DNA from 2 places in the Pseudomonas sp. L-22-4S-12 genome. Region 2 is predicted to be linked to the other one. Evidence: predicted binding sites of a transcription regulator. Region 2 holds the regulator's gene; the other holds the start of a gene.
What was found. Region 2 encodes sigma-54, which starts transcription at its own class of promoters, with help from an activator protein. Its sites were predicted from a motif close to ANTGGCATNNANNTTGCTNT; they were not measured.
Positions count from the first base shown of each region.

Region 1: flgB (flagellar basal body rod protein FlgB) is a predicted target of sigma-54. The motif match lies at 7,703-7,722, and genes of this name have one in related genera.

Region 1 covers NZ_WELL01000004.1:237,863-251,896, forward strand. Annotated here, with positions in the region: gene flgJ (flagellar assembly peptidoglycan hydrolase FlgJ) at 1-1,025, opposite strand, end outside; gene F3I16_RS12405 (flagellar basal body P-ring protein FlgI) at 1,037-2,137, opposite strand; gene flgH (flagellar basal body L-ring protein FlgH) at 2,151-2,864, opposite strand; gene flgG (flagellar basal-body rod protein FlgG) at 2,928-3,713, opposite strand; gene flgF (flagellar basal-body rod protein FlgF) at 3,760-4,503, opposite strand; gene flgE (flagellar hook protein FlgE) at 4,706-6,052, opposite strand; gene flgD (flagellar hook assembly protein FlgD) at 6,097-6,765, opposite strand; gene flgC (flagellar basal body rod protein FlgC) at 6,788-7,231, opposite strand; gene flgB (flagellar basal body rod protein FlgB) at 7,246-7,653, opposite strand; gene cheR (protein-glutamate O-methyltransferase CheR) at 7,900-8,727, opposite strand; gene F3I16_RS12450 (chemotaxis protein CheV) at 8,772-9,704, opposite strand; gene flgA (flagellar basal body P-ring formation chaperone FlgA) at 9,785-10,543, shown strand; gene flgM (flagellar biosynthesis anti-sigma factor FlgM) at 10,677-11,018, shown strand; gene F3I16_RS12465 (flagella synthesis protein FlgN) at 11,068-11,535, shown strand; gene F3I16_RS12470 (flagellar brake protein) at 11,621-12,358, shown strand; gene F3I16_RS12475 (glutaredoxin family protein) at 12,429-12,665, opposite strand; gene F3I16_RS12480 (DUF5610 domain-containing protein) at 12,712-13,848, opposite strand; gene F3I16_RS12485 (monovalent cation:proton antiporter family protein) at 14,020-14,034, shown strand, end outside.
Region 2 covers NZ_WELL01000001.1:1,305,232-1,319,265, forward strand. Annotated here, with positions in the region: gene tldD (metalloprotease TldD) at 1-1,134, shown strand, start outside; gene F3I16_RS05880 (hypothetical protein) at 1,134-1,331, shown strand; gene yjgA (ribosome biogenesis factor YjgA) at 1,442-1,963, opposite strand; gene pmbA (metalloprotease PmbA) at 2,080-3,426, shown strand; gene F3I16_RS05895 (HPr family phosphocarrier protein) at 3,492-3,764, opposite strand; gene rapZ (RNase adapter RapZ) at 3,779-4,636, opposite strand; gene ptsN (PTS IIA-like nitrogen regulatory protein PtsN) at 4,656-5,120, opposite strand; gene hpf (ribosome hibernation-promoting factor, HPF/YfiA family) at 5,133-5,441, opposite strand; gene F3I16_RS05915 (RNA polymerase factor sigma-54) at 5,624-7,117, opposite strand; gene lptB (LPS export ABC transporter ATP-binding protein) at 7,264-7,989, opposite strand; gene lptA (lipopolysaccharide transport periplasmic protein LptA) at 7,989-8,552, opposite strand; gene lptC (LPS export ABC transporter periplasmic protein LptC) at 8,539-9,108, opposite strand; gene F3I16_RS05935 (HAD family hydrolase) at 9,117-9,641, opposite strand; gene F3I16_RS05940 (KpsF/GutQ family sugar-phosphate isomerase) at 9,642-10,616, opposite strand; gene F3I16_RS05945 (ABC transporter ATP-binding protein) at 10,862-11,671, shown strand; gene mlaE (lipid asymmetry maintenance ABC transporter permease subunit MlaE) at 11,671-12,468, shown strand; gene mlaD (outer membrane lipid asymmetry maintenance protein MlaD) at 12,468-12,935, shown strand; gene F3I16_RS05960 (phospholipid-binding protein MlaC) at 12,947-13,591, shown strand; gene F3I16_RS05965 (lipid asymmetry maintenance protein MlaB) at 13,588-13,896, shown strand.

The DNA.
Region 1 (14,034 bases), on a different contig from region 2:
GCGGCCAGCGCATCCTGATAGCGGCCGTTGCCCTGCAGGAAGCTCACATAGTCGTTGAAGCTCTGCTGGTAGGAGTCGTAGGCACGGAACGACGCCGCCTCCTTGACCGCCTCGCCGCCCTTGTACTCGGTGGTCAGCATCCGCGCCGACTCGCCCTGCCAGGAGCCATGGCTCTTGATGCCGAACAGGTTGTGGCTGCTGGAGCCATCCTGCTGGCGAATGATCGACTTGCCCCAGCCGGTTTCCAGGGCGGCCTGGGCCACCAGGTAACGGGCATCGACGCCGATCTTCTGCGCCGCCTGTTCGGCCATCGGCAGCATGGTGGCGATGAATTCCTCGGCCGACTGGAACGCCGACTTGCCCGGCGCCAGCGGCGGCTGGGCCAGGCGCCGACCGCTGAGGGCGTCGCTGTCTTGCAGGTTCAGCGTTTGGCGTTCGTCGCTCTTGGCGGCCTTGTTCGGCAACCAGTCGGCAGCCGCCAGCGGCTGCGTGTCGGCCTCGCTGCCGGCCGGCACGATGCCCGCCAGCAGGCGATCGGTGAGCTTGCCCGGCAGGCTCAGGCGGCGCTGGTTGAGCAGCTCGGAGTCGTCGCGCACGCCCCCCGCCTCGTCCTTGAAGCCTTGCGGGACGGCCGCGACGGCGGCCTGTTCGACCACCTTGGCAAACGGGTTGGGCCGCTCGCTGGGCCCCTTCATCTTCGACAGCTGGCGCTCCAGCACATCGGCCAGGCCGATGCCGCCGCCGCTCTTGGACAGGGTCACGGCCAGCTGCTGGTCGTGCATGTCCTGATAGGTCTTGCTCTCGTTGCTGTTCATGAAGTTGCCTTCGGCGAATACCGCGTTCGCCGAGCGCATGGCCTTCATCATCTCGTTGAGGAACAGCGACTCGAACTCCTGCGCCACCTTCTTGATGTTGCCGTCGCTGTCGCCGTTGACCTTGAACTGGTTGAGCCGGTTCAGGTCGGTGTAGGCACCGCTGTCGAATGGCTTGCCGCCGGTGAGGCCGGCTGAAAGTCGGGAATCCATGGCCGCCTCCGTCAGATCACGATCAGGTCAGCCTGCAGGGCGCCGGCTTGCTTGAGCGCCTCCAGGATGGCCATCAGGTCGGAAGGGGCGGCGCCGACCTGGTTCACCGCGCGGACGATTTCATCCAGGGTGGTACCGGGGCCGAACTTGAACATCGGCTTGGCCTCCTGCACCGCATCGATCTTGGAGTTCGGCACCACGGCGGTCTGCCCGCCGGAGAACGCCTCGGGCTGGCTGACGATCGGGTCTTCGGTGATGGTCACGGTCAGGCTGCCGTGGGTCACCGCGGCCGGCTGCACGCGTACGTTCTGGCCGATGACGATGGTGCCGGTGCGCGAGTTGATGATGACCTTGGCCACCGCCTGCCCCGCCTCGACCTCGATGTTTTCCAGCACCGACAGGTAATCGACGCGCTGGTTCGGGTCCAGCGGCGCGCTGACGCGGATCGAGCCGCCATCGATGGCCTGGGCCACGCCCGGGCCGAGCAGGCCGTTGAGCTGGTCGACGATGTTCTTCGCCGTGGTGAAGTCCGGGCGGTTGAGGTTGAGGGTCAGGCTGTTGCCCTGCTCGAAGCCGCTCGGCACCGGCCGCTCCACCGTGGCCCCGGCCGGAATGCGCCCGGCCGACGGAACGTTGACGGTGATCCGCGAACCATCGGCGCCGCCGGCATCGAAGCCGCCGACCACCAGGTTGCCCTGGGCCACGGCATAGACGTTGCCGTCGATGCCCTTCAGCGGCGCCAGCAGCAGGCTGCCGCCGCGCAGGCTCTTGGCGTTGCCGATCGAGGAAATGGTCACGTCGATGGTCTGCCCCGGCTTGGCGAACGGCGGCAGCTCGGCGTGGATGGACACTGCCGCGACGTTCTTCAGCTGCACGTTGCCGCCACCGGGCGGCACCTTGATGCCGAACTGCGCCAGCATGTTGTTGAAGGTCTGCAGGGTGAACGGGGTCTGCGTGGTCTGGTCGCCGGTGCCGTTGAGGCCGACCACCAGGCCGTAGCCGATCAGCTGGTTGCTGCGCACGCCCTGGATGCTGGCCAGATCCTTCAGGCGTTCGGCCTGCACGGTGCCGGCGGCGAGCAGCAGGCAGATGACGGAAATCAGTCGCTTCATGATCGATACCTGGTCAGAACGGGAACAGCGGGCTCATGAAGAAACGGTCGAACCACCCAGGCTGGCTGGCATCGGCGAAGGCGCCGGTGCCCGAGTAGGTGATGCGGGCATTGGCCACCCGGGTCGAGGACACGGTGTTGTCGGTGGCGATATCGTCGGAACGGATCATGCCGGCGATGCGCACCAGCTCGTCGCCGGTGTTCAGGGTCAGCCACTTCTCGCCGCGCACGGAGAGGATGCCGTTGGGCAGCACTTCGGCGACGGTCACGGTGATCGAGCCGGACAGGCTGTTGCTCTGATCGGCGGCACTGTCGCCTTCGGTTTCACGGCTGCCGCTGTAGCTGGCATCCAGGCTCAGCTTGGCCGCATCGAGAGGATTGAGGTCGCTGTCAGGGTTATCCATCGACACGCCACCGCCAAACAGCGAGGTCAGGCCGATATTGGCGCTGCTGTCCTTGGCCATCTTCGAGCCGGCCGACTTGCTCGCCTGGGTCTTCTCGCTGAGGGTGATGGTGATGATGTCGCCCACCCGATAGGCCTTGCGGTCGTCGTACAGGTTGGTTTCGAAACCGGCCTGGTAGATGGCGCCGTTGGTCTGCGCAGCCGGCAGCGGGGTACGCGGCAGCACCGGGGCGTAGTAGGGATCGTCCGGCTTCGGCGGTGGCGACACGCAGCCGCCCAGGACGGTGGCGCTCAGCACGGTAAGAAGAATCATCAGCCGGTTCATAACCACTACCTCACGGCGTTCTTGTTGCTTCAGGCGCTTGCCGGGTCAGGCCCGGCACGCGCGTTAAAGATTCTGGGTAATAAAGGACAGCATCTGGTCGGCGGTGGAGACAACCTTGGAGTTCATCTCGTAGGCGCGCTGGGTGGTGATCATGTTCACCAGTTCCTCGACCACGCTGACGTTGGAGTTTTCCAGGGTGTTCTGCAGCGTCACGCCGAGACCGGTCAGGCCCGGGGTGCCGACCTGCGGGGCACCGCTGGCCGCGGTTTCCAGGAACAGGTTGTTGCCGATGGCCTGCAGGCCCGCCGGGTTGACGAAGTCGGCGGTCTGGATGTTGCCGACCACTTGCGGCGTCGGGTTGCCGAGGGTGGTCACCGAAGCGGTGCCGTCCTCGCCGACGGTGAAGGTCTGCACTTCGGCCGGCAGGACGATGGCCGGCTCCAGGGCAAAGCCCTGGCTGGTGACGACCTGGCCGTCGGCGTCCAGGTGGAAGCTGCCGTCACGGGTGTAGGAAACGGTGCCGTCCGGCAGCAGGACCTGGAAGAAGCCGCGGCCGTTGATGGCCAGGTCGAGCGGCTGCTCGGTGGTCTGCAGGCTGCCCTGGGTGTGGATCTTCTGCGTGCCGGCAATGCGCACCCCGGTACCCAGCTGCAGGCCGGTGGGCAGTTCGCTGTCCTGGCTGGACTGGCCGCCGGGCTGACGGCGGATCTGGTACAGCAGGTCCTCGAACTCGGCGCGATCGCGCTTGAACCCGGTGGTCGAGACGTTCGCCAGGTTGTTGGAAATCGTGGTCAGGTTCATGTCCTGGGCGGACAGACCGGTTTTGGCAACCCAGAGAGCAGGAAGCATGTTCTTTCTCCTCGAGCGCCGGTTTCATGGCGCTTCGCGTTGGTAATTAGCTGAGTTGCATGACCCGTGCCATGGCCGTAGCGCCTTCTTCGGCGGTACGCATCATCTTCACGTGCAGTTCGAACTGGCGGGACAGCGAGAGCATGGCGGTCATTTCTTCGACGGCGTTGACGTTGCTCGCCTCGAGGAAGCCGGAAGTCAGGCGCACATTGGCATCGGCCAGCTGCGGCTGGGTCGCGTCCTTGACCCGGATCAGGCCATCGGCGCCCTTCTCCAGGGTTTTCGGGTCCGGGTTGACCAGCTTGATGCGGTCGACTTCGGCCATCACGTTCGGCGCCTCGCCGAGGGCGCGAATGCTGATGGTGCCGTCCTGGGCGATCTCCACCTTCTGCTCCGGCGGCACGGCAATCGGCCCGCCGTTGCCCAGTACCGGCAAACCGTTGCCGGTGCGCAACTGGCCGAGGGCATCGATCTGCAGGCTGCCGGTGCGCACATAGGCTTCGCTGCCATCGGCGGCTTGCACGGCAATCCAGCCCTGGCCATCGACCGCCACGTCCAGATCGCGTCCGGTTTCCTGCAGGGTGCCCGGCGTGAAGTCGGTGCCCGGGCGCTCGGTCATCGCATACACGCGCGCCGCAAAGGTGTCGCCGAACACCGGCATCGAGCGCGCCTGCTCGAAGTCGCGATGAAAGCCGGTGGTGGAAATATTGGCCAGATTGTTGGCATGGGCACGCTGGGCCATGGTGTTCTGGCTGGCGCCCGTCATGGCAACGTAGAGCATCTTGTCCATGTTCTTCTCCGAGGGTCGGCGATTGCCGCTCGCAACTTCAATGCAAGCTATTCAGCAAACGCCGTGCCACTCTTCAAAAAACAAAGCAAGCCATTGATTTTATTAACTTTAAATAAAAGCAAAGGCTCCCGAAGGAGCCTTTGCAGGGTCGCAGCGGCGATGGCTTGCCGGCGGCGGCAAGCCATCGCCAGAGGGCGGCGAATCAACGCAGGTTGATGATGGTCTGGGTGATCGCGCTCTCGGTCTCGATGGTCTTGGCGTTGGCCTGGTAGTTGCGCTGGGCCACGATCAGGTTCACCAGCTGGTCCGACAGCTCGACGTTGGAGTCTTCCAGGGCGCCGGCCTGAACCACCCCCAGGGTACCGCTGCCCGGTGGGTTGCGTACCGGCTCGCCGGAAGCGAAGGATTGCACCCACTGCGTCTTGCCCACCGGCGTCAGGCCCTGCACGTTGGCGAAGTTGGCCAGCACCAGCTGCCCCTGAACCTTGGATTGACCATTGGTGTAACGGGCGAAGATCTCACCCGTCTCGCTGATTTCCAGGCCGGACAACTCACCCGTGGTATAGCCATCCTGACTCACGCTATTGACCGCAAAGGAGCTGGAAAACTGCGTGGAACCGCGCATGTCGAAAGTGAAACCACCCGGGTTGCTATTCGCCCCATTGAGCGACCAGCCGGTGGGCGAACTGGTGTCAGGCGCTGCCGGGTTCCAGGTCGCGATGGTGAACTGCCCAGCCGGTGTAATCGGGGCTCCGACGGTGGGCGGGGTGGTGGTGATGTCGGTAATGGGTGCCAGCGAGCTGATCTGCCCGGCCGCATCGAAGCTCAGCTGGTAGCGGTCCGGCTCGGTTCCGGCCGGTGCGGCGGCGGTCGGGACGGAAGGGCTGCGACCATCGATCAGGATATTCATCTGCCACTCGTTCGCATCACTTTTGACGAAGTACTGCGTGAGGACGTGTGCGTTGCCCTGGGAGTCATAGATGTTGGTCGAAGTGGACGAGTTGTAGGTGGTCGGATCGGTCGGATCGAACGGCGTGTTGGCCGGCACGCTGTTGGTCGAGTTGAGGTTGAATATCTGATCGATCTTTGTCGTGGCCTTGGGTTCCTGACTCTCAGTCTGCACCTGCAAGTCGCCAACCACGCCAGGCTGCAGGACGCCGTTGGCATCCACGGTATAGCCCTGCAGGTTGTAACCAAAGTTATCGACGATATAACCGTCCCTATCGGTGCCGAAGTAGCCCGCACGGGTATAGCTCAACGCACCGTTGTTACTAACCTGGAAGAAGCCGTTGCCGTTGATGGCCAGGTCCAGGGCGTTCTGCGTGTAGTTGATGTTGCCCTGGTTGAACAGTTGCGACACATCGCCCAGCAGCACGCCGCTGCCCTGGGGGTTGGAGCCGGTGCCCAGCACCGAGGCGGCATACACGTCGGCAAACTCGGCGCGCGACTGCTTGAAGCCGGCGGTGCCGGCGTTGGCGATGTTGTTGCCGGTGACGTTGAGATCACTGGTGGCTGCGCGCAGACCGCTGAGCCCGATATTGAAAGCCATGGAATACTCCTTTGCCGTTACTGCCGGCGCTTACGATCTGTGCGTTATTGACCGATGACCTGAACCTGCGACAGCGGCACGCTGCCCAGGCCGGCAAGATTGAGTGTCAGCTCACCGCCGTTCTGGCCCAGGGTGACGCTGTCGACGTTGGCGGGCAGCATGGTGTACAGCGCCTTGGGGCCGTCGGCATAGCTGGCCTGCGCCTCGAACTTGTAGGTGCCGGGCGGCATGACTTTGCCGCTGGCATCCTTGCCGTCCCACATGAAGCTGACATTGCCGGCCGACTGCTGCCCCAGGTTGACCCGGTTCACCGTGGCGCCCGTGCTGTCGTAGACGTTGACGTAGACGTTGCTGCTGGTGACCGGCAGAACCAGGCTGGCCTTGAAGGTTTCCGCGGTATCCACCACGGCCTTGTCGGTCGGCACTATGACCTTGCGCCCGACCAAGGAGGAGGCCTGCAGCGCCTGCGACGACTGGTAGCCGGACAGCAGCGAGCCCATGCTGGTATTGAGCTTCTCGATGCCCTCGACCTGGCTGAACTGCGCCAGCTGGGCAATGAACTCGCCGTTGCCCTGGGGCTCCAGCGGGTTCTGGTTGTTCAACTGGGCCACCAGCAGGTTGAGGAACTCGTTCTTGCCCAGTTCCTTGTTCTGCGTGGTGTCCTGCTTGATCTGGTACTGGTCCAGGGCCGAACTGACGCCACTAACGCTCATTTTCTCGCTCCTCGTTCGCGGCTTACTGGCCCAGGGTCAGTACGCGCTGCATCATCTGCTTGGCGGTGTTCATCATTTCCACGTTGGTCTGGAAGGCGCGACTGGCAGAAATCATGTCGGCCATTTCCTCGACCACGTTGACGTTCGGGTAGTACACGTAGCCCTTCTCGTCGGCTGCCGGATGGTTCGGCTCGTAGCGCGGCATCAGGCTGCTCTGGTCCTCGACGATGCCCAGCACCTGCACCCCGCGCCCGGCCTCATCCTGGTCGACGAACAGCGAACCGCGATCACCCTGCATGCTCGACTCGAACATGGTGGCGAACACCGGGTGGCGCGCGCGGTAGGTCTGGTTGATGCTGGAAGACACCGTCTCGGCGTTGGCGATGTTGCTGGAGATGGTGTTCAGGCGAGTGCTCTGGGCGCTCATGCCGGTTCCGGCGATATTGAAAACACTGGCGAGTGACATGCTAGGTATCTCCCTTATTCGCCGCGCAGGGCGCTGACCAGCCCTTTGAATTTGCTGTTGAGCAGGGTGAAGCTGGCCTGGAACTGCACCGCGTTCTCGGCGTAGTTGGACTGCTCCTGCTGGATGTCGACGGTGTTCTGGTCGATGGACGGGTGGAACGGGGTGCGGAAGCGCAGCGCCGGATCGGCCAACTGGATGCCTTCGCCGGCGATGTGCTGGCTATCGGTGCGCTGCAGGCCGACCGACTGGCGCGCGCCCTTGGCGCTCTGCTCGGCCAGCACCGCGGCGAAATCCAGATCGCGCGCCTGGTAGTTCGGCGTATCGGCGTTGGCGATATTGCTGGCCAGCACTTCGGCACGCTGAGCGCGAAAGCCGAGGGCCTTTTCGTGGATGCCGAGTGCGTTATCGAAGCTGATGCTCATGACCTTGAACCTTTGCCGTTGGGCGATCTGGTGGTGCCGTGCCAGATATACAGCAAAGGCTATGCCAACTTTATTTATCGTTATTTTTCAATGGCTTATTAACATTTTGCCGGCAAACAAAGCGGCAAGCGGCAAAGCTTTTCCGCTCCCGACAGGGCAAGCGGCAAAGCCCGGCAAGGCCGCTTGCCGCCACAAACGAAAACGGGAGGCCATTGGCCTCCCGTTTGCTGGAGCGTTGCACGCGCCTTATTTCACCTTGTAGATGATCCCCGGGCTGCACTGCACCATCTGATACAGATCCGGCAGCGCGTTGAGCGCTTCGGACGCACCGAGGAACAGGTAGCCCCCCGGCTTCAGCGTGGCATGGATGCGCGTGAGGATGTCCTTCTTCACCTCGGCGGAGAAATAGATCAGCACGTTGCGGCAGAACACGATGTCGAACTTGCCCAGGCTGGCATAGCTGTCGAGCAGGTTGAGGGCGCGAAACTCGACGCGGCTCTTGATCGGCGCCTTGATCGCCCAGCGTCCCGGGCCCTTGGGGTCGAAATAGCGCTGCAAGCGCTCCTGCGACAGCCCGCGGCCCATCGCCAGGCTGTCGTACTCGCCGGACTTGCAGTTGGCCAGCATCGACGGGGAAAGGTCGGTGGCAACGATCTGCACCCCCGCCTTCAACTGCCCCAGGTTGGTCTTTTCGAACTCATCGATGGCCATCGACAGCGAGTAAGGTTCCTGCCCCGAAGAACAGGCCGCCGACCAGATGCGCAGGCGCTGGTTCGGCGCCGCCTTGATCATCTCGGGCAGCACCTTGTTCTTCAGCACCTCGAAGGGATAGGTGTCGCGAAACCACAGGGTTTCGTTGGTGGTCATCGCATCGACCACCTGCTCGCGCAGGCCGCCGCGCGGCTGCGCCTGCATTTTCTGCACGAGCTCGCCGAGGGACTTGATGCCTTGTTGTTCCATCAACTTGTTGAGGCGGCTGGAAACCAGATACTGCTTGTTGCTGCCCAATAAAATGCCGCAGGCCTTTTCCAGAAAGGTCCGGAACTGCTCGAAATCCAAATTTCCTGAAGACACTAATGCCGCCTCACCATACATAAAAATCCCTGAAGGCCAGCGCCTCAGTTGCCGTCCGCACTGCGGATTCGCTCCACCACGCGGGAAGCCAGGTCATCCGGACGGAACTTCGCCAGGAAATCGTCCGCACCGACCTTCTTCACCATCGCCTGGTTGAACACCCCGGACAGCGAAGTATGCAGAATCACATGCAGCTTCTGCATCCGCGGATCCGAACGAATTTCCGCGGTGAGCGTATAGCCGTCCATCTCCGGCATCTCGATATCGGAAATCAGCATGAGGAATTCCTCAGCCGGCTGCCTGCCCTCCTCCACCATTTTGTGCAGGTAGTCGTAGGCCTGGCGGCCATCGTTCAGCGCCACCACCTCGACGCCGACGCTCTCCAGGCAGCGGGTGACCTGCTTGCGCGCAACCGAGGAGTCGTCGCAGATCAGCACCCGCTTGGACACCGCCTTGGCCTGGGTCTCGACATCCACCACTCCCTCGGAAATCGCCTCCGACATGGGCGCCACCTCGGCGAGGATCTTCTCCACGTCGATGATTTCCACCAATTGCTGGTCCAGCCGGGTCACCGCGGTCAGGTAGTGATCGCGCCCGGTGCCCTTGGGTGGCGGATGGATCTCCTCCCAGTTCATGTTGACGATGCGCTCGACCGAGCGCACCAGAAAGCCCTGAACCTTGGTGTTGTATTCGGTAATGATGACGAAGCTGTTCTTCAGGTCATCCAGCCCTCTGCGGCCGGTGGCCAGGGACAGATCGAGAATCGGAATGGTGCCGCCACGGATGTTGGCCACCCCACGCACCACCGGACTCGACTTGGGCATGATGGTGAGCTTGGGGCACTGCAGCACCTCCTTCACCTTGAACACGTTGATGCCGTATAGCTGCGGCCCGTCGAGACGGAACAGCAGCAACTCCAGGCGGTTCTGCCCGACTAACTGGGTACGCTGGTTAACCGAGTCCAATACTCCGGCCATGCCCAGACTCCTTTTATTGTGTGTTACCTGGCGTTCCGCTCTAGCGTAGCAGGCGGCACGGGCCTTGCTTTGCACAGAGCATGAACGCAATAACGACGCTTTTCCGACACCGGATGGCAAAACGCCGCAAACTGGCTGGTGTTTTACCTGCTTTATGCCTAGCCGGCTACAGCTCGCTGCATGGCGCAGCGACAACCTTGCCCGAAGAACTTATCGGCGCCACCGAAGGCTTTCTTGAGTTCACCGTGGAAGACTATTTGCAGCGCAGCGAGATCCAGGCGCGCTACGAGATCCGCGTGAACCCGCTCGACCCGCGCCTGCGCCTGGCCGCCTGCGACAGCGACCTGAACCAGGCGCTGGAAAGCCCCGCCCAGCCGGTCGGCCGGGTAACCGTGCGAGTCAGCTGCGAAGGCAGCACGCCCTGGACGGTATTCGTGCCGGCCCAGGTCCGCCTGTTTCGCGAAGTCGTCGTGGCCACCCGCCCGCTCAAGCGCGAGGCCGTACTGGGGCCGGCCGACGTCGCGCTGATCGAGCAGGATGTCGGCCCGCTGAGCCGCGGCTACCTGACCAGCGCCGAGCAGGCCATCGGCAAAAAACTGACGCGCCCCCTGCAAACCGACCAGGTCCTGACTCCGTCCAGCCTGCAGCTGGCCGAATCGATCCGCCGCGGCGACCAGGTGGTGATCAGCGCGCGCAGCGGCGCCATCAACGTGCGAATGCCCGGCGAGGCCTTGTCCGACGGGGTTCTCGGGCAACAGATCAGCGTACGCAACCAGCGCTCGCAGCGCGTGATCCGCGCCCGGGTGGTTGGCCCGGGGCAGGTTGAGGTGGAGATGTAGGCATGAATCTTGTAGCGCAATGAGCTGACGATTTCCTACACTGTTAAACAACGCACACTTATGCGCCCTAAAGTTTTGACGAATCCGGCCGAAAAGCTTTGTAAGCGTCCAGATACCGTCCGAGGTTAGAACCATGGTCATCGACTTCAACCGGCTGAACAGCGCCGCCAACCCTGCCAATTCGGGGCGAGCCGGCAGCACCCAGTCCAGCGGCCGCAACGAAGCCGTCAGCAGCAACCCGCCTGCGGCTCAGCCGAGTGCCGAGCAACAAGCCGGCGCCGCCAAGAGCGGCGAATCCGTGCAGCTGAGCCGTGAGGCGCAGCAACTGCAGAAAACCGCCGACAAACTGCGCGATCTGCCCACCGTGGACAAAGAACGGGTAGCCAAGCTCAAGCAGGCGATCGCCGACGGCAGCTACCAGGTCGACAGCCAGCGCGTTGCCGGCAAACTGCTCGACTTCGAATCCCAGCGCTAGTCTCAGGGCTGCGCTGGGGAGACTGGACGCCCAATCCCCAGAGCCAGCGATGCACGACACCAATCTGCTTCAACTCGTCAGTGAAGATATCGGCACCGCCCAGCAGTTGCTTGAGCTGATCGACGCCGAATACCAGGCCCTGGGCCAACGCGACCTGCCGCGCCTGCAAGAGATCCTGGCGCAGAAACTGCCCCTGCTCAGCCTGCTCGACCAGCACGGCAATGCACGCAGCCGCCTGCTCGCCGAACAGCAACTGAGCAACGACCGCGCCGGCCTGCAGGCCCTGGCCGCACGCCTGGCCGACGGCGAAACCCTGCTGGCGCGCAGCGACGAACTGAGCGAACTGCTCGCCAGTTGCCGCACCGCCAACCTGCGCAATGGCCGGGTGATCCGCGCCAACCAGGCCTCCCTGACCAGCGTGCTGGGCATTCTGCGTGGCGGCGAAACCCCGGGGCTCTATGACAGCCGTGGTGGGGCCGCTAGAATCGCCCAGCAGCGCCCGCTCAGCCAAGCCTGAAGCAACGATTTAGCACGGCAGGACATACAGGCCATATGCCAGTATCCTAATGCCGCAAGACCTTGTGCCTGGAGATTCTTGGACCGTGTCCAACCCATTCGTCGACGAAGGTGGCCCGCAACCGCCCAAGGTGCTCAGCGCACCGCTGGAAGTGTTCGCCAACCTGCGCCAACTGCAGCAAAACCACGACCCGCTGGTCATCACGTTCAAGGAGCGCAGCCAGCGCTTTCAGAGCTACCTGGTCGAGGTCAATCGCGAGCGCAGCGTGCTGGCTTTCGACGAATTGATCCCCAACGATGGCGAGCGCTTCCTCAAGGCCGGCGAACCCTTCCGGGTCGAGGCCTTCCATGAAGGGGTGCGCATTGCCTGGGAGTGCGAGGACCCGATCCAGATCGGCGAACTGCAAGGCGCGCGCTGCTACTGGAGCCACCTGCCGGAGCAGGTCCTCTACCACCAGCGGCGCAATGCCTTTCGCGCCCAGCTACAGCTGACCCAGCTGATCGGTGTCGAACTGTCCGGCAGCAAGCTGAGCCCCGCACTGAAAGGCCAGATGCTGGATATCTCGGCAACCGGCTGCAAACTGCGCCTCCCGGGCGACGTCACCGCCCGCCTGCAGCCCGGCCAGGTCTACGAAGGCCTGCGCCTGCAGCTGCCGTTCGGCGCAATGACCGTATCGGCCGAGCTGCGCCACCTCTATTACGAGGAAAAGACCGCGGCGAGCTTCCTCGGCATGCGCTTCTACCGCATGAGCGGCCTGGAACAACGCCAGGTAGAGCGTTTCGTCTACCAGCTGCAACGCGAAGCCCGACGCAGCGACGACTAGCGCCGCCCGCCTAGGTGGCCAGGTAACGAGCCGGCCGCTTGAAATATCAAGCACGCCGCGCCCCCCAGGCCTAGCGCAGAAAGTGCGCTACCTGCTCGGGCTCGAACGGCCAGTCCAGCTCGGCGCCATTGTCGCAACGGCGCAACACCGGGATGCGCAGGCCATAGGCCTCCACCCACTCCTCGCGCTCGGCGATATCGACCAGTTCGACCAGCAGGCCGTGTTCGACAAAGGGCATCAGCAACCCCTCTGCCACCTCGCAGAGGTGGCAGCCGAGGGTGCCGAGAAGTTGGCATTCGGGAAGCATGGCGGGCACCTCTGGCTGGATTCAGAGAGGCAGTTTACACCGCCTTTCAGCTGGTTTGCGGACCCGCAGCCGGTGCCAGCAGGCCTTGCAGGCCGTCGAGCAGGCGAGCGTTGAGTGCCTGCGCCTTGTCCAGCAGGGCTTCGCCGAACCGCTCGTCGAGGCTGAAGCCGCCCTGTAGCAGCTGCTCGAGGGTGCCCCTGGCGTCGTCCGCCAACTGATCGGCGCTGCGCAGCGCCCCGAGCAGCCCCTGGGCATAGTCGGCCAGCGCCGGGTTGACCGCGCTAGCGGCCTGGCCACCCTGCTCCGCCACCGCACCGTAGGCATCGGTGGCCTGGCGCACGCTGGTCTGGGTCAGGCGCAGGGACATCGAGGCCAGCTGCGAGCCGTCCATGTCCAACTGCATGGCGCGCTCGAAGGCGCCCCCCAGGTCGCCGGCATAGAAGGCGCTGGACAGTTCCTGCACCTGGCCGAACAGATCCTCCAGCGCCGCCCGCTCCTCCTCGTCCAGCTCGCCTGCCACCGACACCTGCCAGGCGCCGATCTGCAGGCTGCCGGACTGGCTGCTGGCGACCAGCGCCGAGCCGCTGCCGTTGCTGGCTGCCGCCACGCCGCTCTGCGACCAGTTGGCCGAGGCCTGGGCGATGGAGATGCGCAGGCGGTCGCCGTCGCGGGTCGTGACCTGCATCTCGAAGGTTTCCGCCTGGGCGGCAAACCGCTCGCTGTAGGCGGCCACGGCAGCCGAGCCGGTGGCCGAAGCCTTGGGCGCCAGGCCACCCTGCAAGCCGTTCAGGCCGCTCTGGATCTTGTCGTAGGTGCTGTCGATATCCTCGGCCACCTTGCCTTGCAGCAGGCCCAGGCCATCGAGGATCTGGCGCGCCTCGGCGAAGCCCTTCTCCACGCCCTCGCGGGCCTGGTCGAGCAGGCCCTGCAGTTTTTCCGGAGCCGCCCCGGTGGCGGCCTCGCCCTGCAGGCGCCGCTCGATGAAACCGAGAACGCGCTCGGCGACCTTGTCCGGGCTGAAGGCTTCGCGCGTCGCCTGCAGCGCCCCGGGCTCCAGCCCCAGGCGTTCGGCCAGGCGATTGGCCAGGGCCTGCTGGGCATCGGCAGCGGCGCGCGGGGCGGCCAGGTTGTGCAGCGGCGCAGTGCGGGAAAGCGAGGGCGACAGGGAAGCCAGAGGGTTCATGGCGGCATACCAGGGCAGGATATCCATCGGGTTGGCGGCCGCCCCGGAAAAAACTTGAAACCCGCGCGACCAACGGCCAAGCCGTTGCCCTGGATCAAGCCGGCACGCATTGCGCATGGACGCCGGCCGACGGCTTGGGCATGCTCGCGCGCAGTCATAAGGAGAAATGTCTTGTTCACCGACCTG
Region 2 (14,034 bases):
AGCGTGCAGGCATTCAGCAGCCCGCCGGTGACCGCACTGTATGCCCCGGATAATCCCCTGGACGTGCTCGATCGCGCGGCCAAGGTCGACCTGCTCAAGCGCATCGACGTCGCCACGCGTGCCCTCGATCCGCGCATCCAGCAGGTCACCGTGAGCCTGGCCGGGGTCTGGGACCGCATCCTGGTGGCCGCCAGCGATGGCAGCCTGGGCGCCGACATCCGCCCGCTGGTGCGTTTCAACGTCAGCGTGATCGTCGAGCACAATGGCCGCCGCGAGCGTGGCGGCCAGGGCGGTGGCGGGCGTACCGACTACCGCTTCTTCCTGGAGCCGGGCGGCCTCGGCGAGGAGCGCGCCATGGGCTATGCCCGCGAGGCGCTGCGCCAGGCCCTGGTCAACCTCGAGGCGCAGCCGGCGCCGGCCGGCACCCTGCCGGTGGTGCTGGGCCCGGGCTGGTCCGGCGTGCTGCTGCACGAGGCGGTCGGCCACGGCCTGGAAGGCGACTTCAACCGCAAAGGCAGCTCGGCCTACAGCGGCCGGATCGGCGAGCAAGTCGCCTCCAGCCTGTGCACCATAGTCGACGACGGCACCCTGGCCGGGCGCCGCGGTTCGCTCAGTGTCGACGACGAAGGCACGCCGAGCCAGTGCACCACGCTGATCGAGAACGGCGTGCTCAAGGGCTACATGCAGGACAAGCTGAACGCACGCCTGATGGGTGTGGCCTGCACCGGTAACGGCCGTCGCGAATCCTACGCGCACCTGCCGATGCCGCGCATGACCAACACCTACATGCTGGCCGGTGAGAGCGACCCGGAAGAAATCATCCGCTCGGTGAAGAACGGCATCTACTGCGCCAATCTGGGTGGCGGCCAGGTGGATATCACCAGCGGCAAGTTCGTCTTCTCCACCAGTGAGGCGTACCTGATCGAGGACGGCAGGATCACCGCCCCGGTCAAGGGCGCCACCCTGATCGGCAACGGTCCGGAGGCGATGAGCCGGGTGTCGATGGTCGGCAACGACCTGGCCCTGGACAGCGGCGTCGGCACCTGTGGCAAGGATGGCCAGTCGGTGCCGGTGGGCGTCGGCCAGCCGACCCTGAAGATTGATGCGATTACCGTGGGCGGCACGGGCGGCTGATGTGGGAGGCCCTGTTTCATATCCTGGTCGAGGTGCTGCTGTACGGCCAGGGCTATTGGCTGTTGCGCGTGCTATCGGGCGGACGTATCGAGCCGAAGCGCTGGAATGATGGCTTGGTGGCGCTGCTGGGCCTGGTGTTCACGCTGGCCTGGGTGGTGCCGTTGATCATCTGGCTGGGCAGTCGCAACAGCGCGTAGGTTGGGTTGAGGGGCGCAGCCCCGAAGCCCAACGAGCAAAGGTTCAGGCCGTGTCGTAGCCTAGCCGTTCGCCGTTGGGCTTCGCAGCGCTCAATCCAACCTACACAGGATTAACGCAGGCCGCGCTGGACCTCGTCCAGTTCGCGGATGTATTTGAAGACTTTGCGGGCGGCGGCCGGCGGTTTGTTGTGCGCCGCCTCATGCTGGGCATGGCGGATCAGGCTGCGCAGTTGCTGGCGGTCGGCTTGCGGGTATTCGCTGACGAAGCTTTCCAGGGTGGTGTCGTCGCCGCTGATCAGGCGGTCACGCCAGCGTTCGAGGGCATGGAAGCGTTCGTTGTATTCGCGGGTGGAGCTGTCGACCTGGTCGATCAGGGCGAGAATCGCCTCGATGTCCTGGTCGCGCATCAGCTTGCCGATGAACTGCACATGGCGCTTCTTGGCGGCATTGGCGGTATGTTTCGGCGCTTCGGCCAGGGCCTTGCGCAGGCCGTCGGTCAGCGGCAGTTTGGCCTGCATGTCGGGCTTGAGGGTGGTCAGGCGTTGCCCCAGTTCCTGCAGCGCATGCAACTCGCGCTTGATCTGGGTTTTGCTCTTCTCGCCGGAGAAGTCGTCGTCGTAAGAATCAGCCATGGGGGCGGTCCAGAGGGAAACGTCGCAATGATAGCAGCAAGGGTAGCGGCAAGCCTCACACGGCAAGCACAGGGCTTGGCCGGCGGGCTGCCAGAGTGCAGTTTCTGGAGTGATTTATGAGTGCAGCAGAAGTGGTTGGCCCGCAGGCATTGCCGGCGTTGCAGGCGCAGGTCGAGCAGATCATCGCCGAGGCACGGCGCCAGGGCGCCAGCGCCTGCGAGGTGGCGGTTTCGATGGAGCAGGGCTTGTCGACCACCGTGCGCCAGCGCGAGGTGGAAACGGTCGAGTTCAATCGTGACGAGGGCTTCGGCATCACCCTGTATGTCGGCCAGCGCAAGGGCTCGGCCAGTACTTCGGCCACCGGGGCGGCGGCGATCCGCGAAACCGTGGCGGCGGCCCTGGCCATCGCCAGGCACGCGTCCGAGGACGACTGCGCCGGCCTGGCCGACGCCGGCCTGATGGCGCGCGAGTTTCCAGAGCTGGACCTCTACCACCCCTGGGCCCTGGCGCCCGAGCAGGGCATCGAGCTGGCCCTGGCCTGCGAAGAGGCGGCGTTCGCTGCCGATCCGCGGATTACCAAGGCCGACGGCACCACCCTCAACACCCACCAGGGCTGCCGCGTGTATGGCAACAGCCATGGCTTCGTCGGCGGTTATGCCAGCACCCGCCACAGCCTGAGCTGCGTGATGATCGCCGAGGGCGAGGGGCAGATGCAGCGCGACTACTGGTACGACGTCAATCGCCAGGGCGAGCTGCTCGCCGATCCGCTGCAGATCGGTCGCCATGCGGCCAGGCGCACGGCGGCACGGCTGGGCGCGCGGCCGGTGCCGACCTGCGAGGTGCCGGTGCTGTTTGCCGCCGAGCTGGCCACCGGGCTGTTCGGCAGCTTCCTGGCGGCGATCTCCGGTGGCAACCTGTATCGCAAGTCGTCGTTCCTCGAAGGCGCCCTGGGCCAGCAGCTGTTCCCCGACTGGCTGAGCCTCGACGAGCGCCCGCATATCCCGCGGGCGATGGGCAGCGCCGCCTTCGATGGCGACGGCCTGGCCACCTATGCCAAGCCCTTCGTCGCCGGCGGCGAGCTGGTTTCCTACATCCTCGGCACCTACTCCGGGCGCAAGCTGGGCCTGCCCAGCACGGCCAACTCCGGGGGCGTGCACAACCTGTTCGTCAGCCATGGCGACGAAGACCAGCAGGCCCTGCTCAAGCGCATGGGTCGCGGCCTGCTGGTGACCGAGCTGATGGGGCAGGGGCTGAACATGGTCACCGGCGACTACTCGCGCGGTGCCGCCGGCTTCTGGGTGGAAAACGGCGAGATCCAGTTCCCGGTGCAGGAGGTGACGATTGCCGGCAACCTGCGCGAGATGTTCCGGCAGATCGTCGCAGTGGGATGCGACCTGGAGCTGCGCGGCAATATCCGCACCGGTTCTGTGTTGATCGAGAAGATGACGGTCGCCGGCAGCTGACCTGCGGCACCACGAAAAAAGGGGCTGTCCGGTTATCCCGTCAGCCCCTTTTGCATGTCGGCGAGTTATTCGCCTTCGTCGAAGCGGTTGTTGATCAGTTCGATCAGCGCATTCAGCGCTTCGTCCGCCTGTTCGCCTTCGGCGTGCAGGTGCAGGCTGGTGCCCTTGCCGGCGGCCAGCATCATCACCGCCATGATGCTCTTGCCGTCGACCAGGCTCTCGGCCGAGCGCCCGGCGCGAATCTGGCAGGGGAAGCTGCCGGCCACGCCGACGAACTTGGCCGCCGCCCGCGCATGCAGGCCGAGCTTGTTGATGATGGTGATTTCGCAGGCGGGCATACGGCGGACAGTCCTTAACCCAGTTCGCGGTGGCGAACCTGGAGATTCTTCAGTGTGGGCTTGAGGGCTGCGCCGAGGCGGTTGGCCAGGTACACCGAGCGATGGTGGCCGCCGGTGCAGCCAATGGCGATGGTCACGTAGGAACGATTGCTGGAAGCAAAGCGGGGCAGCCACTTGTGCAGGTAGGCATGGATGTCCTGGTACATCTCCTCGACATCCGGCAGGGCGGCCAGGTAGTCGGCGACCGGCTGCTCCAGCCCGGACATTTCGCGCAGCTCGGGCTTCCAGTACGGGTTGGGCAGGCAGCGCACGTCGAATACCAGGTCGGCGTCCACCGGCATGCCGCGCTTGAAGCCGAAGGACTCGATGAGGAACGCGGTGCCGGGCTCGGGCTTGTTCAGCAGGCGCAGCTTGAGGCTGTCGCGCAGCTGGTAGAGGTTCAGGTGGGTGGTGTCGAGCTTGAGGTCGGCCAGGTCGGTGATCGGGCTGAGCAGGGCGGCTTCGTCGCGGATGGCTTCGGCGAGGGAGCGCGTCTCGCTGGTCAGCGGGTGGCGCCGGCGGGTTTCGGAAAAGCGCTTGAGCAGGGTCTCTTCGTCGGCATCCAGATAGAGCACGTCACAGACGATGTGACGGGCGCGCACTTCGGCGAGCAGTTCGGGGAAGCGCTTGAGCTGGCTGGGCAGGTTGCGTGCGTCGATCGATACGGCGACCTGCGGGTGCAGCAGCTCGGTGTGCAGCAGGGCGCGCTCGGCCAGTTCCGGCAGGAGGATCGCCGGCAGGTTGTCGATGCAGTAGAAACCGTTGTCCTCGAGCACGTCGAGGGCGGTGCTTTTGCCCGAGCCGGAGCGACCGCTGACGATGATCAGGCGCATGACGCTGTCCTACCCTGGCCTATTGGCCGCTCTGTACGTCGACAACCACCTGGTAGAGGTTCTCGCTGCTTGACGCCTGGCGCAAGCGCTCACGCACTTCGCTGCGGTCGAGCATGCTGGCGATCTGGCGGAGCAGCTCCAGGTGTTCGTCGGTCGCCGCTTCGGGTACCAGCAGGACGAACAGCAGATCGACCGGGGCGCCGTCGATGGCGTCGAAGTCCACCGGCGCATCCAGGCGCAGCACCGCACTGATGGGGGCGCTGCAGCCGGGCAGGCGACAGTGGGGAATGGCGATGCCGTTACCGAACCCGGTGGAACCGAGTTTTTCACGGGCAATCAGGCTTTCGAAGATGTCCTGCGAGTCGAGGTCGGGCAGTTCGCGCGCGACCAGGTTGGCAATCTGTTCGAGGACGCGCTTCTTACTGCCGCCCGGCACGTTCACCAGGGAACGGCCGGCGGTCAGGATATTTTCAAGTCGGATCATGGGTGGGGGATGTCAGCGGGCTGTCGCGCCTTGCAGGCGGCCGAGCTGCTTTTCCTTGTGTTTGATCAGTTGGCGGTCGAGTTTGTCGGCGAGCAGGTCGATCGCCGCATACATGTCGTCGTGTTCGGCGTTGGCGACTACTTCGCCGCCTGCAACATGCAGGGTCGCCTCGATTTTCTGCTTGAGCTTCTCGACTGCCATGGTCACCTGCACGTTGGTGATCTTGTCGAAATGGCGTTCCAGTCGGCTGAGTTTTTCCCCGACATAGTCACGCAGGGCGTCGGTCACATCCAGTTGATGTCCACTGATGTTGACTTGCATACCGCTTCTCCTTGTTGCCTTGTGTAAGAGACAGGCTAGCGGGCCTGCCACCGTAACACTCTGGCGTGAGAAGGCTTTTGCAGAACTGTCCTGCAGTCCCCCCGCGGGGCAGGGCGCATGGCGCGTATCCAGTTTTGCAAAAGCCTTCCCTCAGTGCCGCGTCACAGCAGTCGCGTCTATGACTAGATCAACCGCTTGCGTTCGCTCGAAGGCGCTATCCCGAGGGATTCGCGGTATTTGGCGACGGTGCGACGGGCTACCTGAATGCCCTGTGCTTCCAGTAAACCAGCGATCTTGCTGTCACTCAATGGCTTTTTCGCGTTTTCCGCGGCGACCAGTTTTTTGATGATGGCGCGGATCGCCGTCGACGAGCATTCGCCGCCTTCCGAGGTGCTGACGTGGCTGGAGAAGAAGTATTTCAGCTCGTAAATACCGCGCGGGGTGTGCATGAATTTCTGCGTGGTGACCCGCGAGATGGTCGACTCGTGCATGCCCACCGCCTCGGCGATGTCGTGCAGGACCAGCGGCTTCATCGCCTCGTCGCCGTACTCGAGAAAGCCGCGCTGGTGCTCGACGATCTGCGAGGCGACCTTCATCAGGGTTTCGTTGCGGCTCTGCAGGCTCTTGATGAACCAGCGCGCTTCCTGCAGCTGGTTGCGCATGAAGGTGTTGTCGGCACTGGAGTCGGCGCGTTTGACGAAGCCGGCGTACTGCGCGTTGACCCGCAGGCGCGGCACCGCTTCCTGATTGAGCTCCACCAGCCAGCGCTCGTTGTGCTTGCGCACGATCACGTCCGGTACCACGTATTCCGGCTCGCTGGCTTCGATCTGCGAGCCGGGACGCGGGTTGAGGCTCTGGATCAGCTCGATGACCTGGCGCAGCTCGTCTTCCTTGAGCTTCATGCGCCGCATCAGCTGGCTGTAGTCGCGGCTGCCGAGCAGGTCGAGGTGGTCGCCGGCCAGGCGCTGGGCCTCGCTCAGCCAGGGCGTGCTGGCCGGCAGCTGGCGCAGCTGCAGAAGCAGGCATTCGCGCAGGTCGCGGGCGCCGACCCCGGCCGGGTCGAAGTTCTGGATGCGGTGCAGGACGGCTTCGACTTCGTCCAGCTCGACGTCCATTTCCGGGTCGAAGGCCTCGACGATTTCCTCGAGCGACTCCTCCAGATAGCCCTGGTCGTTGATGCAGTCGATCAGGGTCACGGCGATCAGGCGGTCGGTGTCCGACATCGGCGCCAGGTTCAGTTGCCACAGCAGATGGGTCTGCAGGCTCTCGCCGGCGGAGGTGCGGGTGGTGAAGTCCCACTCGTCATCGTCGTTGCTCGGCAGGCTGCTGGCGCTGGTCTGGTAGACGTCTTCCCAGGCGGTATCGACCGGCAGCTCGCTGGGGATGCGTTCGTTCCACTCGCCGTCCTCGATGGCATCGGCGGGCGTGCTGTTGGTTTCCTGGTAGGTGTCCTGGGGCGCGGCCTGGGTGTTCTGTTCTTCGCCGTCGGCCAGCGGATCGCTGTTGTCGAAGTCTTCGCCGTCTTCCTGGCGTTCCAGCATGGGGTTGGATTCCAGGGCTTCCTGGATTTCCTGCTGCAGGTCCAGGGTGGACAGCTGGAGGAGGCGAATGGCTTGTTGCAGCTGCGGTGTCATCGTCAGCTGCTGGCCCATCTTGAGGACTAGCGAAGGTTTCATGGCAGGAAGCTTTGCACCTTATTTGCCGGCGCAGTCGCGCCATTCACTACAGGGCGCCGGGGCGCCGCCAATAAGCAAATTATATGCCTGAAACTGGCGGCTTTGCCTAGGCTTGACAACATCCGTGTAGTGCGGCGACGCCTGCATCAGAGGCGGAATTCGTGCCCGAGGTAGACTTCTTTAACCAGCTGGTTGGCCAGGATGCTTTCGGCATCGCCTTCGGCGATCAGTTGGCCGTCATTAACAATGTAGGCGGTCTCGCAGATGTCGAGGGTCTCGCGCACGTTGTGGTCGGTGATCAGCACACCGATGCCCTTGGCCTTGAGGTGATGGATGATCTGCTTGATGTCGCCGACCGAGATCGGGTCGACGCCAGCGAAGGGTTCGTCGAGCAGGATGAACTTGGGTTCGGTGGCCAGGGCGCGGGCGATTTCCACGCGCCGGCGTTCGCCGCCGGACAGGCTCATGCCGAGGTTGTCGCGGATGTGGCTGATGTGGAACTCCTGCAGCAGGCTCTCCAGGGCGGCGCGGCGGCCGGCGCGGTCGAGATCCTTGCGGGTTTCCAGGATGGCCATGATGTTGTCGGCTACCGTCAGCTTGCGGAAGATCGAGGCTTCCTGTGGCAGGTAGCCGATGCCGACGCGGGCGCGGCCATGCATGGGCTGGTGGCTGACGTCGAGATCGTCGATCAGCACGCGGCCCTGGTCGGCCTGCACCAGGCCGACGATCATGTAGAAACAGGTGGTCTTGCCGGCGCCGTTGGGACCGAGCAGGCCGACGATCTGGCCGCTGTCGATGGACAGGCTGACGTCGCGTACCACCTGGCGGCCCTTGTAGCTTTTGGCCAAATGCTGGGCTTTGAGGGTTGCCATTACTGCGCTTGCTCCGGCTGGCCGGTTTTCTTGCGCGGCTGGATGACCATGTCGATGCGTGGGCGCGGCGCGCTCAGGGCGGCGCCAGTGGCGCGGCCGGCGTTGACGATCTGGCGCTGGGTGTCATAGACGATCTTCTCGCCTTCGAAGGTGTTGCCTTCCTGGATTACCTTGGCCTGGTCTATCAGTACGATGCGCTCGTTGCTGGCGAAGTACTGGATGGTCAGGCCGTAGGCCTTGACGATTTCCTTGTCCACGGCGGGTTTCTGCTCGTAGTAGGCCGGTTTGCCCACCGAGGTGAAGACTTCGACGTCGCCGTTGGCATCCTGGGTGATGGTCACGGTGTCGCCGGTGATCTTCAGGGTGCCCTGGGTGATCACCACGCCGCCGCGGTACACCGCCACGCCTTGCTTGTCGTCCAGTTCGGCGCTGTCGGCCTGGACCCGGATCGGTTGCTCGCGGTCGCTGGGCAGGGCCCAGGTGCTGGCGCTTCCGAGCGCGGCACCGAGGCTGATGAGCAATAGGGGGAGGGTCCGGAGGGGGAAACTGTTAACGAGCCTCATGCTGGCCTCTTACGTTGGACAGCAGGAGGATCCGGCCGTCATTCATGTACGCTTTCATTCCTTGTGCCGTGGTCACCCCGTTGGCGGCCTCGATTCTAACGGCTTGCCGGGTTTGCGCATATTCCTCATCCGGAAATACGGTCATCCGGCTGCTGGTGATCACGGTGGGGCGGCCTTTGGCATCGGTGCGCGCCACGCGCACGTCATCGATCAGTTCGACTTGCTTGCCTTGCGGCGCCACTTCGCCCCGCGCGCTCTGCACGTGCCAGGGGTAGGCGCTGCCGCGGTACAGTTGCAGGTCCGGCTGGCTCAGCAGGGTGATGTCGCTGGCCTTGATATGTTCCAGCTTGTCGGTGGTCATCTCGTACTGCAGCTGACCGTCTTCCTGGTATTGCAGGGTGCGCGCATTGACCACGTAGAAGTCGATGGTGCTGTCGCTTTCGCCAACGGTCGGCTTGTCCAGGAAGCTTTCCGGGCGGATGTTCCAGTAGCCGATCGCGCCCAGCAGGGCGGCGATCAGGCCGTAGATCAGGAGTTGTCGCTGTTTGGCCGGCATGGCTGATCCTAGAGGTAGGCGGTTTGGGCGGCTTCGAGGCTGCCCTGGGCGCGCATGATCAATTCGCAGAATTCGCGCGCCGCGCCTTCGCCGCCGCGTGCCGCGGTGACGCCGTGGGCGTGCTGGCGGACGAAGCCGTCGGCGCTGGCCACGGCCATGCCCAGGCCGACCCGGCGGATGACCGGCAGGTCGGGCAGGTCGTCACCCAGGTAGGCGACTTGCTCGTAGCTTAGTCCGAGCTCGCCGAGCAGTTCGTCGAGCACCACCAGCTTGTCTTCGCGGCCCTGGTACAGGTGCTGGATGCCGAGGTTCTGCGCGCGGCGCTCGACCACCGGGGTCTTGCGCCCGCTGATGATGGCGGTGCGCACTCCGGAGTTGATCAGCATCTTGATGCCGTGGCCGTCGAGGGTGTTGAAGGTCTTGAACTCGCTGCCATCGGTGAGGAAGTACAGGCGGCCGTCGGTCAGTACGCCGTCGACATCGAAGATGGCCAGTTTGATGGCCTTGGCGCGCTGTTGCAGTTCGTCGTTCATTTACATCACTCCGGCGCGCAGCAGGTCGTGCATGTTGAGGGCGCCGACCGGGCGCTCCTCGTCATCGACTACGACCAGGGCGTTGATCTTGTGGTCTTCCATGATTTTCAGGGCCTCGGCGGCGAGCATGTCGGCGCGGGCGGTCTTGCCGTGCACGGTCATCACCGCGTCGATGCTGGCTTCGCGCACGTCGATGCCCTTGTCCAGGGTGCGGCGCAGGTCGCCGTCGGTGAAGATCCCGGCCAGCTGGCCGTTGCTCTCGACCACCACGGTCATGCCCAGGCCCTTGCGGGTCATTTCCAGCAGGGCGTCGCGCAGACTGGTGCCGCGCTGTACCAGTGGCAGGCGGGTGCCGCTGTGCATGACGTTCTCCACCTTGAGCAGCAGGCGGCGGCCGAGCGCGCCGCCCGGGTGGGAGAAGGCAAAGTCTTCGGCGGTGAAGCCGCGGGCTTCCAGCAGGGCGATGGCCAGGGCGTCGCCGAGCACCAGGGAGACGGTGGTCGAGGAGGTCGGCGCCAGGTTCAGCGGGCAGGCTTCCTGGGCGACCTGGGCATCCAGGTTGACTTCGGCGGCCTTGGCCAGCGGCGACTCGGGGTTGCCGGTCATGCTGATCAGGGTGATGCCGAGGCGCTTGATCAGCGGCAGCAGGGTGACGATTTCGGCGGTGGAGCCGGAGTTGGACAGGGCCAGCACCACGTCGTCGCGGGTGATCATGCCCATGTCGCCGTGGCTGGCTTCGGCCGGGTGGACGAAGAATGCCGGGGTGCCGGTGCTGGCCAGGGTGGCGGCGATCTTGTTGCCGATATGCCCGGACTTGCCCATGCCGACCACCACGATACGGCCCTTGCAGGCCAGCATCAGTTCGCAGGCGCGGACGAAGTCGCCATTGATGCGACCCAGCAGGGCCTCGATAGCGTCGAGTTCGAGGCGCATGGTGCGCTGGGCGGATTGGATCAGATCGGTGGACTGGCTCATGGCTGGATTCACGGTGGCCGGCAGAAAAGTCGGCGATTATAACGGGAAAGCGACGCAGCCTCACCTCTAGCGGATCGCAGGTTGCGTGGCGCGCTGGCGAAATTCCCTGAAAACATTGCAGCGCCTTGGGTGCGCGGGGTTGCGGTGGTATATTGCGCGGCCTGTTCGGCCTGCCCGTGCCGCGTGCTATCCCGCCTCGGGAATGCTGCGTCTGCCTATGGAAGGCTGTATCACAAGGAGTTTGGATGAGCGCCGAAAATGCCTACGCCGTCGAGCTGAAGGGCCTGACCTTCAAGCGTGGCGCACGCACCATCTTTGACAACGTCGATATCCGCATCCCGCGTGGCAAGGTCACCGGCATCATGGGGCCTTCCGGTTGCGGCAAGACCACCCTGCTGCGCCTGATCGCGGCCCAGCTCAAGCCGGCCAGCGGCCAGGTCTGGGTCAACGGGCAGAACCTGCCGAGCCTGTCGCGCAGCGAGCTGTTCGACATGCGCAAGCAGTTCGGTGTGCTGTTCCAGAGCGGTGCGCTGTTCACCGACCTCGATGTGTTCGAGAACGTGGCCTTTCCGCTGCGGGTGCACACGCACCTGTCCGACGAGATGATTCGCGACATCGTGCTGATGAAGTTGCAGGCCGTGGGCCTGCGCGGGGCCTACGAGCTGATGCCGGATGAGCTGTCTGGCGGCATGAAGCGCCGCGTGGCGCTGGCCCGGGCGATCGCCCTGGATCCGCAGATCCTGATGTATGACGAGCCGTTCGTCGGTCAGGACCCGATCGCCATGGGCGTGCTGGTGCGCCTGATCCGCCTGCTCAACGATGCCCTGGGCATCACCAGTATCGTGGTCTCCCACGACCTGGCGGAAACCGCCAGCATTGCCGACTACCTCTATGTGGTGGGCGATGGCCAGGTGCTCGGCCAGGGCACTCCGGCCGAGCTGATGCATTCGGACAACCCGCGCATCCAGCAGTTCATGCAGGGCATTCCGGATGGTCCGGTGCCTTTCCACTATCCGGCGCCGGATTACCTTGATGATTTGTTGGGAGCGCGTTGATGCGTAAGTCGTCCCCGCTCGAGCGCATTCGCCTGCTGGGCCGTTCCGGGATCGATGTGGTCCAGGTCCTCGGGCGCTCGTCGCTGTTTCTGCTCAGTTCGCTGTTCGGCCGCAGCGGCCTGCGCAATGGCTTCCAGCTGTTGGTACGCCAGTTGTACTCGGTCGGCGTGCTGTCGTTGCCGATCATCGTGGTCGCCGGGCTGTTCATCGGCATGGTCCTGGCGCTGCAGGGCTTCAACATCCTCAGCAGCTATGGTTCGGAGCAGGCGGTCGGGCAGATGGTTGCCCTGACCCTGTTGCGCGAGCTGGGTCCGGTGGTGACCGGCTTGCTGTTCGCCGGGCGTGCCGGTTCGGCGCTGACCGCCGAGATCGGCAACATGAAGTCCACCGAGCAGCTGTCCAGCCTGGAAATGATCGGCGTCGACCCGCTCAAGTACATCATCGCCCCGCGCCTGTGGGCCGGCTTCATCTCCATGCCGCTGCTGGCCACCATTTTCAGCGTGGTCGGCATCTGGGGCGGGGCGATGGTCGCGGTGGACTGGCTGGGCGTCTACGACGGCTCGTTCTGGTCGAACATGCAGAACAGTGTGGAATTCACCGAAGATGTGCTCAACGGCGTGATCAAGAGCATCGTCTTCGCCTTCGTGGTGACCTGGATCGCCGTGTTCCAGGGCTATGACTGCGAACCCACTTCGGAAGGCATCAGCCGCGCCACGACCAAGACCGTGGTGTATGCCTCCCTGGCCGTACTCGGCCTCGACTTTATTCTGACCGCCCTGATGTTTGGAGATCTCTGATGCAAAGCCGCTCCCTGGAAATCGGCGTCGGCCTGTTCCTGCTGGCTGGATTGCTGGCCCTGCTGCTGTTGGCCCTGCGAGTCAGTGGCCTGTCCGCGGCAAGTTCGGGCGACACCTACAAGCTCTACGCGAATTTCGACAATATTGCCGGTTTGACGGTCAGAGCCAAGGTGACCATGGCCGGTGTGACCATCGGCAAGGTCACCGCCATCGACCTGGACCGCGACAGCTACACCGGGCGGGTGACCATGGAAATCGAGAATCGCGTCGACAACCTGCCGGCCGACTCCACCGCATCCATCCTCACCGCCGGCCTGCTCGGCGAGAAATACATCGGCATCAGCGTCGGTGGCGAAGAGGAAGTGCTGAAAGGCGATGGGGTGATCCAGGACACCCAGTCGGCCCTGGTGCTGGAAGACCTGATCGGCAAGTTCCTGATCAATTCGGTGAATAAAGAAAGCAAATGAGGATTTTCACCATGCTGAAGACTCTGCGAAACGGCCTGCTGGTCATGCTCGCCGCCCTGCCGTTGCTGGTTCAGGCGGCGCCCAGCGCCCATGACGTGGTGCAGCAGACCACCGATCAGCTGCTTGGCGACCTGAAGGCCAACAAGGCCACCTACAAACAGACCCCGCAGGACTTCTATGCGGCGCTGGATCGCATCCTCGGTCCGGTGGTCGACAGCGAAGGCATCTCGCGCAGCATCATGACCGTGAAGTACTCGCGCAAGGCCAATGCCGAGCAGATGAAGCGCTTCGAGGACAACTTCAAGCGCAGCCTGATGCAGTTCTACGGCAATGCCCTGCTCGAATACGACAACCAGGGCATCCGCGTGCTGCCGGCCAAGGCCGAGGGCGCCGAGCGCGCCAGCGTCGGCATGGAAGTGACGGACAGCAAGGGCACCATCTACCCGGTGTCCTACACCATGGTGCAGATCAACGGCCAGTGGATGCTGCGCAACGTGATCATCAACGGCATCAACATCGGCAAGTTGTTCCGCGACCAGTTCGCCGACAGCATGCAGAAGAACGGCAACGACCTGGACAAGACCATCGACGGCTGGGCCGACGTGGTCGCCAAGGCCAAGGACAGCGCCGAAGGCCAGCAGGCCGCCGGTCAATGAACGGCGGCTCCGTGCGCCAGGCCGACAGCGGCGAGCTGCAGCTGCTTGGCACGCTCGACTACCGCACCGGCCCGGCCGTGCGCGAGGCCGGGCGCCGGCTGATCCAGGCCAGTCAGCAGGCAAACCTGGTGCTGGACTGTGCGGCGGTGGAGAAGTCCAGCAGTGTCGGTCTGTCGCTGCTGCTGGCCTTTCTGCGCGATGCCAGGGCGGCGGGCAAGACCCTGAGCATTCGCGGCTTGCCGGCGGACATGCAGAAAATCGCCAAGGTTTCCGGCCTGCTCGAGCTGCTCGTTCCGCCGGCTTGAGCGCCGCATCGCGGCTCGCGCGCAGGCTGCAGGGCCCTCCGTCAGCGATACCGGCATCCGGGCTTCGCAGGCGGGGGGCTTTTTTGTATCATGGCCGGCCCGCGAGCCTCGGCCCGCCAATGATTCCTTATGCGCCGA